4 regions of the Streptacidiphilus sp. MAP5-3 genome follow, and region 4 is predicted to be linked to each of the others. Evidence: riboswitches for the same ligand, from Rfam matches in the RefSeq annotation. Region 4 holds a riboswitch; each other region holds the start of a gene.

Region 1 (3,498 bases), on a different contig from region 4:
GTCGACGGTGACGTCGACCTCGACGTTCGCCCCGGCCGCGCGCAGCGTCCGGCGCGCGCCGCGCTCCGCCTTCCGGAAGGTGTGGAAGTGCCCCGGGTGGTAGAGGTGCGAACGGGTGCCCTCGGCGCCGAGCGCCGGGCCGACCAGGAACAGCGTGTGCTTCCAGAGCTTGTGCTCCTTGACCGTCGCCTCCAGCGTGGCGACGGTGCACTGCAGCAGCAACTCCTCGGGCCAGGTGGCCTGGTAGGCCACCACGACCGGGGTCTTTGGGGCGTAGCCGCCTTCGACGAGCTCCTCGACCAGCTGCTTGGTGCGGGCGGCGGAGAGGAAGATCGCCATGGTGGTCCCGTGGCGCGCGAACTCGCGGACCTCCTCGCCCGGCGGCATCGGCGTCTTGCCGCCGCCCAGCCGGGTCAGGATCACGCTCTGCGCGACCTCGGGGATGGTCAACTCCCGCTGCGCCAGGGCCGCCACGGCGGAGAAGGAGGAGACGCCGGGCACGATCTCGGTCTCCAGGCCCAGCGCGCGGCAGCGGTCCAGCTGCTCCTGCACCGCGCCCCAGAGCGACGGGTCGCCGGAGTGGATCCGGGCCACCCGGCCGCCCTCGCGGGCGGTGCGCTCGTAGACGGCGAGCACGTCCTCCATCGGGATCAGCGAGGAGTCGAGGATCTCGGCGTCCGGACGCGCGTGCTCCAGCACCTCGGCCTGGACCAGGCTGGCGGCCCAGATCACCACGTCCGCCTCGGCGATGGCGCGCGCGGCGCGGAAGGTGAGCAGGTCGGCGGCGCCGGGACCGGCGCCCACGAACGTCACCTTGCCAGTGCTTCCGTTTGCGTGCGTCGTCACAGCTTTCCCCCTCGGCCCTCGCGCCGCGCCGGGGCGATCAGCGTCGACAGATACGGCACTTCTCCGGTCAGCGGCGAGCCGGCCGGGTGCAGTTGCTCGTCCGGCAGGCCGAGCGACGCACCCCAGACGGTGTCGGCGTCGCGCCCGGACTCGGCCAGCGCGGCGGCGACCTGACGCGCGAAGCGGCCGAACTTGTAGGCGACCACGGTGCCCGGACCGGCCAGCGCGTCCTTCAGCACGTCCGCGCCCGCGGTCACCGGAACCAGCGTCAGCGGCTCGGTGCCCTCGGCCAACACGGTGCCGCTCCGGGCGGCGAGGTCCTGCATGGCGGTGATGCCCGGCACGGTCTCGACCGTCAGGCCGGGGACCAGCTCGCGCAGCGTGTGGGCGAGGTAGGTGAAGGTGGAGTACACGTTCGGGTCACCGATCGTCGCGAACGCGACGGTCACCCCGGTGTCCTCGTCCCCGTCCTCGCCTGCGCGGAGCAACTCGGCGACGCGGGCACCGGCGGCGTCCCAGGCGGCCTCGCGGCGGGCCCGGTCCTCGCGCTCGTTGAGGGCGAAGACGACCCGCACCACCTTGGCGGCGTCCGCGTGGTGCAGCACGGTGGCCTCGGCCCGACCGGTCTCGCCGCTGTCCATGACCGGCACGACGACGACGTCGGCTTCGCGCAGTACGCGCACCGCCTTGACGGTGACCAGCTCCGGATCACCCGGTCCCATACCCACGCCGACCAGGCGTGGGCCAGACGCGCGTACGCGCACGGCAGCAGTCCTCACTCGGGGTCCGCGCCCCGGCTCGTGGTAACGGCGGCCAGAGTTCCTGGCTCACGGGGCTTCATACCCCCGCTGACAGTGGCGGGACCGCGCCGGATTCGCACCGGACTTCCTCGTCATTGCCGCCGTGTTCAGTTCTTCAGGTCTTTTCAGGCCTCGAAATCCCACCATGCTGCGCGTATGGCAGTCAACCGGACCTGCTGTGGCCTGGCCCACGCTGGGATCGAGCCCCTGACGCTGTCCCGGAACTACGCCAACCGCGCCCGCACCGCCTCCGCGATCCGCGTCGAGGCGAAGTCCGTACCGCAGACGAAGCGCATGAACGGGCCGAAGCTCGCCGCCGCCGGGAGCCCGGTGAACCAGAGGCCGGGCACCGACGCGGCCATCCCGGCGTCCAGTTCGGGGAAGCCGCCGACCCGGGCGATCCGGCCGCGCAGCTCGGGGGCGAGGAAGGGGACGGCGGACAGGTCCACCCGGTAGCCGGTGGCGGACAGCACGTGGTCGGCGGTGTGCTCGCGGGTCGCGCGGCTGTCGCGGTCCTCCGTGATCAGCACCACCTTGTCGCCCTCGCGCCGGATGCCGCGCAGCGACTGGCCGGTGTGGACGGGGAAGACGCCGTCCGCGCGGGCCCGCAGCCACCAGGCCCCGCTCGGCCCGAGCACCCTCTTGACCAGCTGCAGCCGCGCCTGCACGGGCAGGGCGCGGAAGGACTGCGGGTACCGGGCCATGGTCCAGAGCGACCAGGCCGCGCCCATCGGGGACTCCGGCTGCCACCTGAGGCCGTACGCGGGTGCCGCGCCGAACCGCACGTGCGGCGTGCGGGCCACCAACTCGACCTGCGCACCTGCCTCGTGGAGCAGGGCGGCACCCTCCAGCGCCGACTGTCCGGCGCCGACCACGATGACGGACCGTCCGGCAAGCGCGGCCATGTCGCGGTGCTGCGAGGTGTGCGAGAGGGGGCCGTCCGGCGACGGGCCGTCGGCCCCCAGGACGGTCCGCAGCATGCCCGGGATGTGTGCGAAGCCGGTCAGTCCGCTGGCGACCACGACCGCCGCCGCGTCGAAGGCCTCCCCTCCGTCAAGCTCCAGCCGGAAGCCACCACCGATGTTCTGACGGACGCTCCGTACGTGCTCGCGCTCGAGGAAGGGCACGGCCTGCTGCTGGAACCACTGCCCGTAGCGGACGAAGAGGTCGACCGGGACCCGGTCGTGTCCGCTCGGGGCCGTCCCCCCGTTGGTCCGGCAGTAGTCGTCGAGACGGTACCCGGCCGTCGGCGCGGAGATGTTGGAGGCGTCGGGAGTGGACTTGAGGTTCATCCCGACCGGCATGGTGTCGCGCCAGCTGTACATCGGGTCGCCGAAGGCGCGCACCGCAAGACCGGTCGCGCGCAGGTGGGCGGCGACCGACAGCCCGTAGGGACCTGCGCCGATCACTGCGACGGTCCGGGAACTACCGGAGGAGAACTGGGACATGGAGCTGCTCCTTTTCGGTGCACGGCTTTTGGACGGACGGCTGCTGCGCGGTTGGCTCGGCGCGATCGGCTCGGGGCGTGCCACGACAGCCGCACCGCCACGGGCGTGTCGGGTCGTGTCGGGTCGGTTCAGCGCTGTCGGAAGCGCCGCGCCCGGCTGGCGGCCAGGTACTTGAGGCCGGGCGCCACTGAACGGGCCAGCATCGCCGGGAAGGGCAGCGGGTCGTCGGGCGCCCACCACCCCAGTTCTCGCTCGGTCCACCGGGCGCGCGGCGGCAGGGAGGGAGTGCGGTAGTCGGAGCGGCGGTAGGCGAGCCGGGCCAGCAGGTCGATGTTCTCCACCACGATCCGGCGGCCCTGGATCTGTTCCGCGCGGGGAATCTCCCGTCCGGTCAGGTGGAGATG
Region 2 (3,498 bases), on a different contig from region 4:
CCGGCCGGTCCTGCTGTCGGACCAGTGGATCGACCACTGCTTCGTTTCGCGGTCGAAGAGCCGTAGGGACACGCCCTGACGGCCCAGGGTGGGGAAGGTGATCTCGTCGATGTTGCCGGCCCCTCCGAACAGGGGCTGGATCACCGAGTGACCGGGGAACTCCTCCCAGATGTCCGCGTCGGCGTCGCCGAGTGGTGTGGTGAGACGGCGGTTGGCCACGTCCCAGGAGCCGTGCAGGAAGTCGAAGTCGTCCATGTGACGCAGGTTAGGCACGCTCCACTGACATCTCCTGTCAGTGGATGTGGATACTGGGCGACATGCGCGCGAGCCGACTGGTGACCCTGCTTCTGCTGCTCCAGAACCGGGGCCGGATGACGGCCCGCCAACTGGCCGAGGAGCTGGAGGTCTCCGTCCGCACGGTCTACCGGGACGTCGACGCGCTCGCCGCCGCCGGCATCCCGCTGTACGGCGAGGCGGGACACGCGGGCGGCTACCAGCTGGTCGACGGCTACCGGACCCGGCTCACCGGGTTGACCCCGGACGAGGCGCAGGCCGCGTTCCTGACGGCGCTCCCGGACGCCGCCGCCCAACTCGGCCTCGGCGAGGCGCTGGTGACCGCCCAGCTCAAGCTGCGGGCCGCACTTCCAGCGGAGCTGCGCGAGCAGGCCGAGCGGATCCGGCGGAGCTTCCTGCTCGACGCCCCCGGCTGGTACGGCGAGGCCGAGAGCACGCCTCACCTGCCCGCGGTCGCCGCCGCGCTCTGGGCGCGGCGAGCGGTCCTCATGCGGTACCGGCGCTGGCGGGCGCCGGAGGAGATCGAGCGGCGGGTCGAGCCGTACGGGCTGGTCCTCAAGGCCGGACGCTGGTACCTGGCCGCCGGCGGGCCGTCCGGGATCCGCACCTACCGGGTCGACCAGATCCTCGAAGTCCATATGCTGGATCAGGAGTTCGCCATCCCGGACAGGTTCGACCTGGCCGCGCACTGGAGCAGCAGTCTGGCCGACTTCCACACCCGGCTGCACACCGGGGAGGCCCTGGTCCGGCTCACCCCGGAGGGCGCCCGCCGCCTCGGCGTAACGGCCTTGGGCGACGGAGCAGCACAGGACGGATGGACCGAGACCCGGGTGCCCATCGAGTCGATCGACCACGCCCACCAGGAGTTCCTCCGGCTCGGCGCGGACGTCGAGGTCCTGGCACCGGCCGAACTCCGCGACCGCATCACCGAGACGGTGCGTACCCTCGCCGCCCGGTACCAGCCGACGTCCGCACCGTCCTCGGCAGTGAATCAGACACCTGCTTAGATGTGCAGGCTTGTACCCGAGCCCCCGCCACCTCTAGGCTGCCGAAGGTCCCCTCACTGCGCGGGGACAGTGCAGCGTCAGCGAAGTCCGGTGAGAATCCGGCGCTGTCCCGCAACGGTGAACCCCTCGGCACGAGTGAGGGCAAGTCCGGTCGCCTGGCGTCGCACTCCTGGAAACCAGCCTCGCAGGAAGGTCGGTCCGGACCGGGCCCTCCGGGAGTCTCCGACCAGGCCGCGCCGACCTGTGAGCGTCCCGAGGAGGATGCCCAGTGTCCGCGTTCGTCGCCAAGCTACAGATGGTCCGTCAGTCCCTGAGTCCCGCGGAATGGACCAGGATCGGGGTGATGTCCCTGGTGATTCTGCTGCTGAACGGCGTCGGCTGGGGCATCTACATCTTCACTGTGCTCCCCCACCACTTCCACTACGACAAGCTCGGCGTCGGCCTCGGCGTCGCGTTCACCGCCTGGACGCTGGGCGCGCGTCACGCCTTCGACGCGGACCACATCTCCGCGATCGACAACTCCACCCGCAAGCTACTGGCGGACGGTCAACGTCCCCTGGCCAGTGGCTTCTTCTTCGCCCTCGGCCACTCCACGGTCGTCTCCGCCGTAGGCGTCGGCATCACCGTCGCCGCCAAGGCCGTCTTCGGCGCGATGGTCGACCCGAACTCGACCTACGAGACGCTGGGCGGCATGCTCGGCACGCTCACCTCCGCCGGGTTCCTCTACCTGATCGCCGCGCTCAACCTGATCGTGCTCGCCGGGATCTTCAAGGTCTTCCGCGACATGCGCCGGGGCACCTTCGACGAGGAGGAGCTCGAAAGGCAGCTCCAGGCGCGCGGGCTGATGTGGCGCTTCTTCGGCCGCTTCATGCGCTCCATCAACCACACCTGGCAGCTCTTCTTCGTGGGCATGATCTTCGGCATCGGCTTCGACACCGCCACCGAGGTCGTCCTGCTCGCCGCCACCGCCTACGCCGCCACCGCCGGGCTGCCGTTCTACGCCGTGCTGGCGCTGCCGCTGCTCTTCTCCGGCGGCATGATCCTCTTCGACACCTTCGACGGCTTCTTCATGAACTTCGCCTACGGCTGGGCCTTCGCGCGACCTGTGCGCAAGGTCTACTACAACCTCGTCATCACCGGCCTCTCCATCGCCGCCGCTTTCCTGATCGGCACCATCGAGGTGCTCGGCGTACTCACCAGCGAGCTCCATCTCACCGGCGGCTTCTGGGACTTCATGGCCAACTTCGACATCAACAAGGCTGGCTTCGTCATCGCTGGGCTGTTCGCCCTCACCTGGGTCGTCGCGCTGCTCTACTGGCGTTACGGCAAGATCGAGTCCCGCTGGCAGACCGGTCTCGCCGGAGGGACGGAGGCCGCTCCTGCCGACGCCGCAGCGACAGTCACGGCCACCGAGGCCTGAGCCCGCCAACTGACCCTGCACATCCGCTCACCTGCACGGTGTTGCAGATCACCGGGCAGCGGGGGTCCAATGGGCCCCATGCATCTCGTTCCCACCGAGCGGGCCCACCGCAGGGCCATCGACGAACACAGCGTCTGCACGGCCATCGAAGGCATCGGCGAGCCCGATCAACTCCCCGTCTGGGCCGACCGTTTCGCGCTGCTCGGCGAGCCGCACCGGCTCGCCGTGCTGCTGGCCGTCCACCGGGCCGGTCCGATCGCCGTCACCGACCTGGCCACGGCGACCGGTATCGCCGACACCGCTGTCTCGCAGATCCTGCGCCTGCTACGCGCCGGTGGCACGGTCGCCGGGACGAAGGACGGCCGGATCGTCCGGTACGAACTCAAGGACGCCCACCTGGCGGCGATCCTCGACCAGATCCGTCCCGAACCGGCCGTCCTCGCCCGGGAGCTGCACCACAGCGCCACCTGAGCGCGCCGGAGGCCGTCCCGGGATCAGCAGGAGATGTCGCCCGGGCCGACGTCCGTGCCGAGCATCCCGGTGAACTGCTTGTACAGGCTGATCCGGTCGTTGCGCTCGTCCGGGTTCTTGCCGTTGCACTCCGGGTCGCCGTTGATGTTGCGGATCGTCTCGCCGAAGCCCCGGCCGTTGACCATCGCGTCGTGGCCCGTCATCGTCCCGGCACCGCGCTGGGTGTTCCAAGCGTCCCTCCGCGTACCTGGGAGCACCCGTGGTGGCGTCAGATCTCGCCATCGGCGACCGTGTCCGCCCCGGAAC
Region 3 (3,498 bases), on a different contig from region 4:
CGGCAGCCGGTCCAGCAGCGCGTCGGCCGTCGCCAGCGGGTTGAGGTCCGCCGCTCCGGCCATGGCGCCCACCAGCACCGCGGCGGCCAGGAACACCACCGCGATGCCGTAGGCGCGCAGGGTGCGCGGGCGGACTCCGCCTCTTGTCACCGTTACCTCGTTACCGTCCGCCGTGCGTCACTTGGTGGGGGCCTTCTCGATCGCCTGCGCGATCTGGGCGACCAGCTGCGGCAGGCGCGGGCCCCAGCGCGAGGCGATGTCGTCGTTGAGGCCGACGATCTGATCCTTCTTGACGGCCGGGATACCGGACCAGCCGGGTCGGGCCGCGACGACCGCCGGGCTCTGCCCGCCGTCGGCGGACTGGTTGTCGGTGAGGAAGATCAGCTGCGGCTGGGCCGAGACGATGTACTCGGCGGACAGCTGCGGGTAGCCGCCGTCGGAGGCCTTGTCGGCCTTGTCGGCGATGTTCTTCAGGCCGAACAGCGAGGCGATCTGCCCGGCGAAGGTGGTGGAGGTCGCCGAGTAGTACGGGTTGGCGCTGACCTCCCAGTAGTAGCTGAGGTTCCCGTGATCGGCGCCGGCCTGCTTGACGGAGGCGGTGATCGACGCCTTCATGCCGGTGACGGTCTGCGTGGCCTGGGCGGTGTGACCGGTGGCCTGCCCGATCGCGTCGATCTGCGTGTAGACGTCGTTGATCGTCGCCGCGGCGGGCTCGATCAGGACCGGCACGCCGAGCTTGGTCAGCCCGGCGACCAGGCCACCGGAGTCCTGGGAGGCGATGACCAGGTCCGGGTTGTACTTGGCGATGGCCTCGATGTTCGGGGTCAGCCCGCTCAGGCTCGTGGTCGGCACGCCGGACGGGTAGTTGGAGTCCGAGTCCACCGCGACGACCTGCTTGCCGGCGCCCACCGCGTACAGGTCCTCGGTCGCGGTCGGCGACAGCGACACGATGTGCTTCGGCTGGGTCTTGAGGGTGACCTTGCCGTTGGAGCCGCTCACCGTGACCGGGTACGTCGCGGCGGCCGACGACGCGCTCGTCGAGGACGAGGAGGCGGAGGAGTCGGCGCTGCCGGAGCTCGTGGAGCTGCAGCCGGCGACGACGGCCACGGCTGCGAGCGCGGCGGTCGCCGTCGAGACAGCGCGGACGATCCGGGTGCGCCGAGCAGGCCGGGGCCGGACAGACGAGTGAGCCATGGTGGTGCTTCCTCCCGAGGGACGGGAAGAAGCCAATCCGTCGACGAGCGGCGCAGGACGCGCGCCGACAGAAACGGACCGCCCCTTCCCACGAGGGCCGATGTCGTAGCGCGGCAGGAGGCGACCTGGCTTCGGACCGCGTGGAGAGGGCCCTCACAGTTGCGGGACAGCGCCGGAATGACCCGCAGTGCGGGCTTCACCGGCTTCGCTGCCTGGCACGCTGCCGGAAACCTGCATGGCTGCGCAGATTTTTTGGCTCAGGCAGGTTAGCACTGCGCCGCGATCCCCGGCCGGGCACCCCCGTGGCGGGGCGGCGCCGGACCCCGATCGGCGGGAGAATCGACCGGTGCCGGACCGGTGCCGGACCAGTCCGAGAGGGAACCCATGGGGAAGCAGGCGGAGCAGGGCTACGGGCAGTCGTCCTGGGCGCCGATGGCGGTGCCGGCGTTCCGCCTGCTGTGGCTGGCCCAGATGGTGTCGAACATCGGCACCTGGATGCAGACCGTGGGGGCCCAGTGGATGCTGGTGCACCAGCACAACGCGGCGCTGCTCACCTCGGCGGTGCAGGCGGCCAGCCTGCTGCCCGTGCTGTTCGTCTCCTTGCCGGCGGGCGTGCTCGCGGACCTGCTGGACCGCCGGCACATTCTGCTGGGGCTGTCGACGGCGATGGCGGTGCTCGCCGGGGTGCTCGCCGGGCTGACGGGGGCGGGGCTGGCCACGCCCACGGTCCTGTTGCTGCTCACGTTCCTCATGGGCTGCGGTCAGGCGATGACGAACCCCGCCTGGCAGGCGATCCAGCCGGAGCTGGTCCCGCGCGATCTGATCCCGCAGGCCGCGTCCCTCAACAGCCTCAACGTCAACGTCGCCCGAGCCGTCGGCCCGGCGCTGGCGGGCCTGCTCGTCGCGGTCTCCGGCCCGGCGGTGGTGTTCACGGTGAACGCCGTCAGTTTTGTCGTCGTCGCGCTGGCGGTCTATGCCTGGCACCGTCCGGCGCAGGGTCTGCGCGGCAGTGAGGCGCCGGTTCCCGCTCTCCACGCGGGCGTTCGCTATGTGCGGCACGCGCCGGGCGTGCGGCGGATCCTGGTGCGTTCCGCGTTGTTCGTGCTCCCCGCCTCGGCGCTGTGGGCGCTGCTGCCGGTGACGGCGGGTCGGAGCCTGCACCTGGGGTCAGGAGGGTACGGGCTGCTGCTCGGGGCGCTGGGCGTCGGGGCGATCGTCGGCGCCCTGACGATCAAGCGGCTACGGGCGGCCGTGTCGGACAACGTCCTGCTCGCGCTGGGCGGCGTCATGTTCGCCGGCGGCACCGTCGCCGCCGCCACCCTGCACAGCCTGCCCGCCCTGGCGCTCGTTCTGCTGCCCACGGGTGCGGCCTGGCTGGTCAACCTGTCGACCTTCAACACCGAACTGCAGCTCCGGCTGCCCGGATGGGTCCGGGCCCGCGGGCTCGCCGTCTACCTCATCGTCTTCATGGGAGGACAGGGCATCGGCTCGCTGGTCTGGGGCGCGGTGGCCGGCGCCGCCGGACTCACCCAGGCGCTGCTCGCCGCCGCCGGGTTGCTGGTGGCGACCACCGTCACGCTGCTGTGGTGGCCGGTCATCCACACCGCGGTCCCGCTCGACCGCTCGGTCGTGTCCACCTGGCCGGAGCCGGCACTGCTTCTCGACGCCGTGCCGGAGGACACGCCGGTGCTCGTTCTGCTGGACTACACCGTCGCCCCCGAGGACGCCGACGCCTTCGTCGCCGGGATGCGCCCGGTGGAGCAGTCCCGCAGGCGTACCGGCGCGGTGAGTTGGGACCTGTACCGCGACAGCGCAGCACCCGAGCGCTTCACCGAGGCCTTCCAGGTCGCCTCCTGGTCCGAGCACCTGCTGCAGCACGACGGCCGGACCACCGGATACGACGAGCGTCTCCTGCAGGACGTGCGCTCCCTCGCCCAGGGCCCGCCGACGGTCCGTCACCTGCTGCCCTCCGCCAGCCGTCCCGCAACCGAGGGCGCGGTCGAGAGTGAAGGCGGCACTGATCAGTGAGGCGCTGATCAGTGAGAGGTGGGTGACCGTCAGCGCGCGTAGCCGGACGGGGTACGGAAATGGGCCGTCACCGTGGAGCGGTGGCGGCCCATTTTCGGACGGACGGTCATGCCTGCAGGCTGGTCAGGGCCTGATGTGCACGCCGGGCGGCGCGCTCGGCACGGTTGTTGAGCCGGGCGGCGCGGGTCAGGCGGTAGGCCTTCGCCGTACGCAGACGCTCGTCGATGGTCGCCCGTGTCGCGGCTTCGAGCTGGAAGGTCATGGTGTTCTCCCCCT
Region 4 (3,498 bases):
AGTATCAGGGCGCGGCTGCTGCGCCCTTTCGCATCACGCTTCGCTTGGTACATCACTCAACGAACATGGCACGTCACCCTCTGCCGCGCCGCTCGGCGCACCCCCGCACGGAGCAACCGGGGAGAGGTCAGGCAGACTTCAAGGATGAGCATCATCGTCCGCCCCGCCCTGCCCGACGAGTACGACGCCGCAGGTCACCTCGTTGCCGAGGCCTTCATCCACGACGGTCACACCGAGCGGGACGGCGACTACGCCAAGCTGCTGCGCGATCCGGGCGACCGGGCCGAGAAGGCGGAGTTGCTCGTCGCGGTGGACGAGGAGACGGGCGCGGTCCTCGGCTCGGTGACCTTCGCCCCGCCCGGCTCCCCCTACGCGGACCTGGCGCAGGGTCAGGAGGGCGAGTTCCGGATGCTGGCCGTCTCCCCGGACCCGGCCGCCCGCGGACGCGGCATCGGCGAGCTGATGGTCCGTGCCGTGATCGACCGCGCCCGGGAGCTCGGACTGCCCCGGATCGTCATGTCATCACAACAGCAGATGGCTTTCGCGCACCGGATATACGGGCGTCTCGGCTTCGTCCGGACCCCCGAACGCGACTGGTCGCCGATCCCCGGCATGGTCCTCTTCACCTACGCACTGGAGCTGTCCGGCTCGCCTGCGTGATGCCCGCAGGCAGGAGCCGCGACGCCTCAGCCGGTGCCCGGAGTGCGCCGCAGCAGTGCTCCAGCGGGGCAGCCGAGTGATCGAACGGTTACTCGAACGAATCACGCCGCGACACAACATCTGGTGGTGCGTGACGCACCTGCCCCTAGATGTATGCTCATGCTCGCTGTCGAAGCAGGGGAACCCGGTGCGATTCCGGGACTGCCCCGCAACGGTGAGCGGCTGCCGATCCGGCCTGTCCGCGAGTCCGATGACCTGCCGTCAGCGCGTCCTCGGCCTGCCCGGCCGCGGGCGCTGCAACCGGGCCTCGTGGGTGGGCCGACGGGCTGCTTCGCGCTGCTCTGCTCCCGCCTGCCTTCTCACGCGACCCGTGCCTCAGCCACCGGCCGCCAACGAGGAGCGTGCGCGTACATGACGGACATCGCCGTCCCCACCCTGCCCCAGCCCACCCGTGAGCCCGACGCCCGTGGTGGCGCCGCCGACGCTCCCGGCACCGCGCTGCTGGTCACGCTCACCGAGCGGTCCGCAGACCTGACCCAGGTCGACCCGGGCCGCGTCGCCGCCGCCGCGCTGCGTGGCCGCAGCGCCCAGGCCGACTACGCGGAGCTGCGCGGGCTGGCCATCGAGGCCGCCGCCGCGCTGATCGCCGAGGACCCGCAGTACTCACGTCTGGCGGCCCGGCTGCTGGCCGAGGAGGTCCGCGAGGAGGCGGCTGGTCAGGGCTCGTCCTGCTTCGCCGAGTCCGTGGCCGTCGGCCACCGCGAGGGTCTGATCGGCGACACCACCGCCGCCTTCGTCGCCGCGCACGCCGACGCACTGGACGCCGTCGTCGACCAGCAGGCCGACGACCGCTTCGAGTACTTCGGCCTGCGCACGCTCTACTCCCGCTACCTGCTGCGCCACCCGATCACCCGTCAGGTGATCGAGACGCCGCAGCAGTTCATGCTGCGGGTGGCGTGCGGGCTGGAGGTCGGGGGCAACGAGAAGTCGGTGGCCGAGGTCGCCGAGCTGTACGGGCTGATGAGCCGCCTGGAGTACCTGCCCAGCTCGCCGACGCTGTTCAACTCCGGCACCCGGCACCCGCAGATGTCCTCCTGCTACCTGCTGGACTCGCCGCTGGACGAGCTGGACTCGATCTACAGCCGCTACGCGCAGATCGCCCGGCTCTCCAAGCACGCGGGCGGCATCGGTCTGTCCTACTCCCGGATCCGCTCGCGCGGCTCGCTGATCCGCGGCACCAACGGCCAGTCCAACGGCATCGTCCCGTTCCTGCGCACCCTCGACTCCTCCGTCGCCGCGGTCAACCAGGGCGGTCGCCGCAAGGGCGCGGCCTGCGTCTACCTGGAGACCTGGCACGCCGACATCGAGGAGTTCCTGGAGCTCCGCGACAACACCGGTGAGGAGGCGCGCCGCACGCACAACCTCAACCTGGCGCACTGGATCCCGGACGAGTTCATGCGCCGCGTCGAGACCGACGGCGACTGGTCGCTCTTCTCCCCCGGCGACGTCCCCGAGCTGGTCGACCTGTGGGGCGCCGAGTTCGACGCCGCCTACGTCAAGGCCGAGCAGGACGGCAAGGCCGTCCGCAGCATCCCGGCCCGGACCCTGTACGCGCGGATGATGCGCACCCTGGCCCAGACCGGCAACGGCTGGATGACCTTCAAGGACGCCTCCAACCGCGCCGCCAACCAGACCGCGCTGCCCGGCCGCACGGTCCACTCCTCGAACCTCTGCACCGAGATCCTGGAGATCACGGACGACTCCGAGACGGCCGTCTGCAACCTGGGTTCGGTCAACCTCGGGGCGCACGTGCTGCCGAACGGCGAGATCGACTGGGAGCGCCTGGACGCCACCGTGCGCACCGCGGTGACCTTCCTGGACCGGGTCATCGACATCAACTTCTACCCGACCCCCGAGGCGGGCACGTCCAACTCCCGCTGGCGCCCGGTGGGTCTGGGCATGATGGGCCTGCAGGACGTCTTCTTCAAGCTCCGCCTGGACTTCGACTCCGCCGAGGCCAAGGCGCTCTCGACGAAGCTCTCCGAGCGGATCATGCTGGCCGCCTACGAGACCAGCTGCGAGCTGGCCGAGCGCTTCGGCCGGCACGCCGCCTACGAGGAGACCCGCGCCGCCCGCGGCAAGCTGCACATCGACCACTTCGACGTGGCCCCTGCCTGGCCGGAGCGCTGGGACGCACTGCGCGCCCGCATCGCCGAGACCGGCCTGCGCAACGCCCTGCTGCTGGCCATCGCGCCGACCGCGACCATCGCCTCCATCGCCGGCGTCTACGAGTGCATCGAGCCGCAGGTCTCCAACCTCTTCAAGCGGGAGACCCTCTCCGGCGAGTTCCTCCAGGTCAACCCGTACCTGGTGGCCGACCTGAAGAACCTCGCCCTCTGGAATGCGATCACCCGCGAGGAACTGCGCGAGGGCAACGGCTCCGCCCAGGAGATCACCGACCTGCCGGAGGACTACAAGCGCCTCTACCGCACCGCCTGGGAGCTCCCGCAGCGCGCGCTGATCGACCTGGCCGCCGCCCGCATGCCGTACCTGGACCAGAGCCAGTCCCTCAACCTCTTCATGGCCGCGCCCACCATCGGCAAGCTCAGCTCGATGTACGCGTACGCCTGGAAGGTCGGCCTGAAGACCACGTACTACCTGCGCTCCCGCCCGGCGACCCGGATCGCCCGCGCGGCCACCGCCCAGGCGGTGCAGGAGACGGAAGCCGTCGCCTGCTCCCTGGAGAACCCTGAGTCCTGCGAGGCCTGCCAGTAATGACCAGCACCGCCGACACGAGCACCACCCAGAAGAAGAACATCCTCGACCCGGGCTTCGAGC

Evidence for each region. Region 4 has a riboswitch for cobalamin ahead of ABH928_RS01470 (ribonucleoside-diphosphate reductase subunit alpha). Riboswitches for the same ligand answer to the same signal wherever they lie in the genome.
Region 1: linked by a shared signal. The riboswitch ahead of cobI (precorrin-2 C(20)-methyltransferase) and the one ahead of ABH928_RS01470 (ribonucleoside-diphosphate reductase subunit alpha) in region 4 are both predicted to bind cobalamin.
Region 2: linked by a shared signal. The riboswitch ahead of ABH928_RS05120 (HoxN/HupN/NixA family nickel/cobalt transporter) and the one ahead of ABH928_RS01470 (ribonucleoside-diphosphate reductase subunit alpha) in region 4 are both predicted to bind cobalamin.
Region 3: linked by a shared signal. The riboswitch ahead of ABH928_RS09290 (ABC transporter substrate-binding protein) and the one ahead of ABH928_RS01470 (ribonucleoside-diphosphate reductase subunit alpha) in region 4 are both predicted to bind cobalamin.

Annotation. Positions count from the first base shown of each region.
Region 1 is NZ_JBGCCL010000026.1:34,719-38,216, reverse strand. Features, by position in the region: gene cobM (precorrin-4 C(11)-methyltransferase) at 1-846, opposite strand, end outside; gene cobI (precorrin-2 C(20)-methyltransferase) at 843-1,610, opposite strand; cobalamin riboswitch at 1,640-1,764, opposite strand; gene ABH928_RS28640 (FAD-dependent oxidoreductase) at 1,871-3,094, opposite strand; gene ABH928_RS28635 (ATP-grasp domain-containing protein) at 3,223-3,498, opposite strand, start outside.
Region 2 is NZ_JBGCCL010000002.1:313,101-316,598, reverse strand. Features, by position in the region: gene ABH928_RS05130 (hypothetical protein) at 1-255, opposite strand, end outside; gene ABH928_RS05125 (helix-turn-helix transcriptional regulator) at 318-1,301, shown strand; cobalamin riboswitch at 1,339-1,479, shown strand; gene ABH928_RS05120 (HoxN/HupN/NixA family nickel/cobalt transporter) at 1,645-2,721, shown strand; gene ABH928_RS05115 (ArsR/SmtB family transcription factor) at 2,800-3,192, shown strand; gene ABH928_RS05110 (hypothetical protein) at 3,216-3,395, opposite strand.
Region 3 is NZ_JBGCCL010000004.1:163,087-166,584, reverse strand. Features, by position in the region: gene ABH928_RS09295 (FecCD family ABC transporter permease) at 1-150, opposite strand, end outside; gene ABH928_RS09290 (ABC transporter substrate-binding protein) at 178-999, opposite strand; gene ABH928_RS09285 (hypothetical protein) at 1,001-1,189, shown strand; cobalamin riboswitch at 1,296-1,444, opposite strand; gene ABH928_RS09280 (MFS transporter) at 1,579-3,222, shown strand; gene ABH928_RS09275 (hypothetical protein) at 3,329-3,484, opposite strand.
Region 4 is NZ_JBGCCL010000001.1:332,884-336,381, forward strand. Features, by position in the region: gene ABH928_RS01465 (GNAT family N-acetyltransferase) at 145-660, shown strand; cobalamin riboswitch at 804-938, shown strand; gene ABH928_RS01470 (ribonucleoside-diphosphate reductase subunit alpha) at 1,072-3,435, shown strand; gene ABH928_RS01475 (ribonucleotide-diphosphate reductase subunit beta) at 3,435-3,498, shown strand, end outside.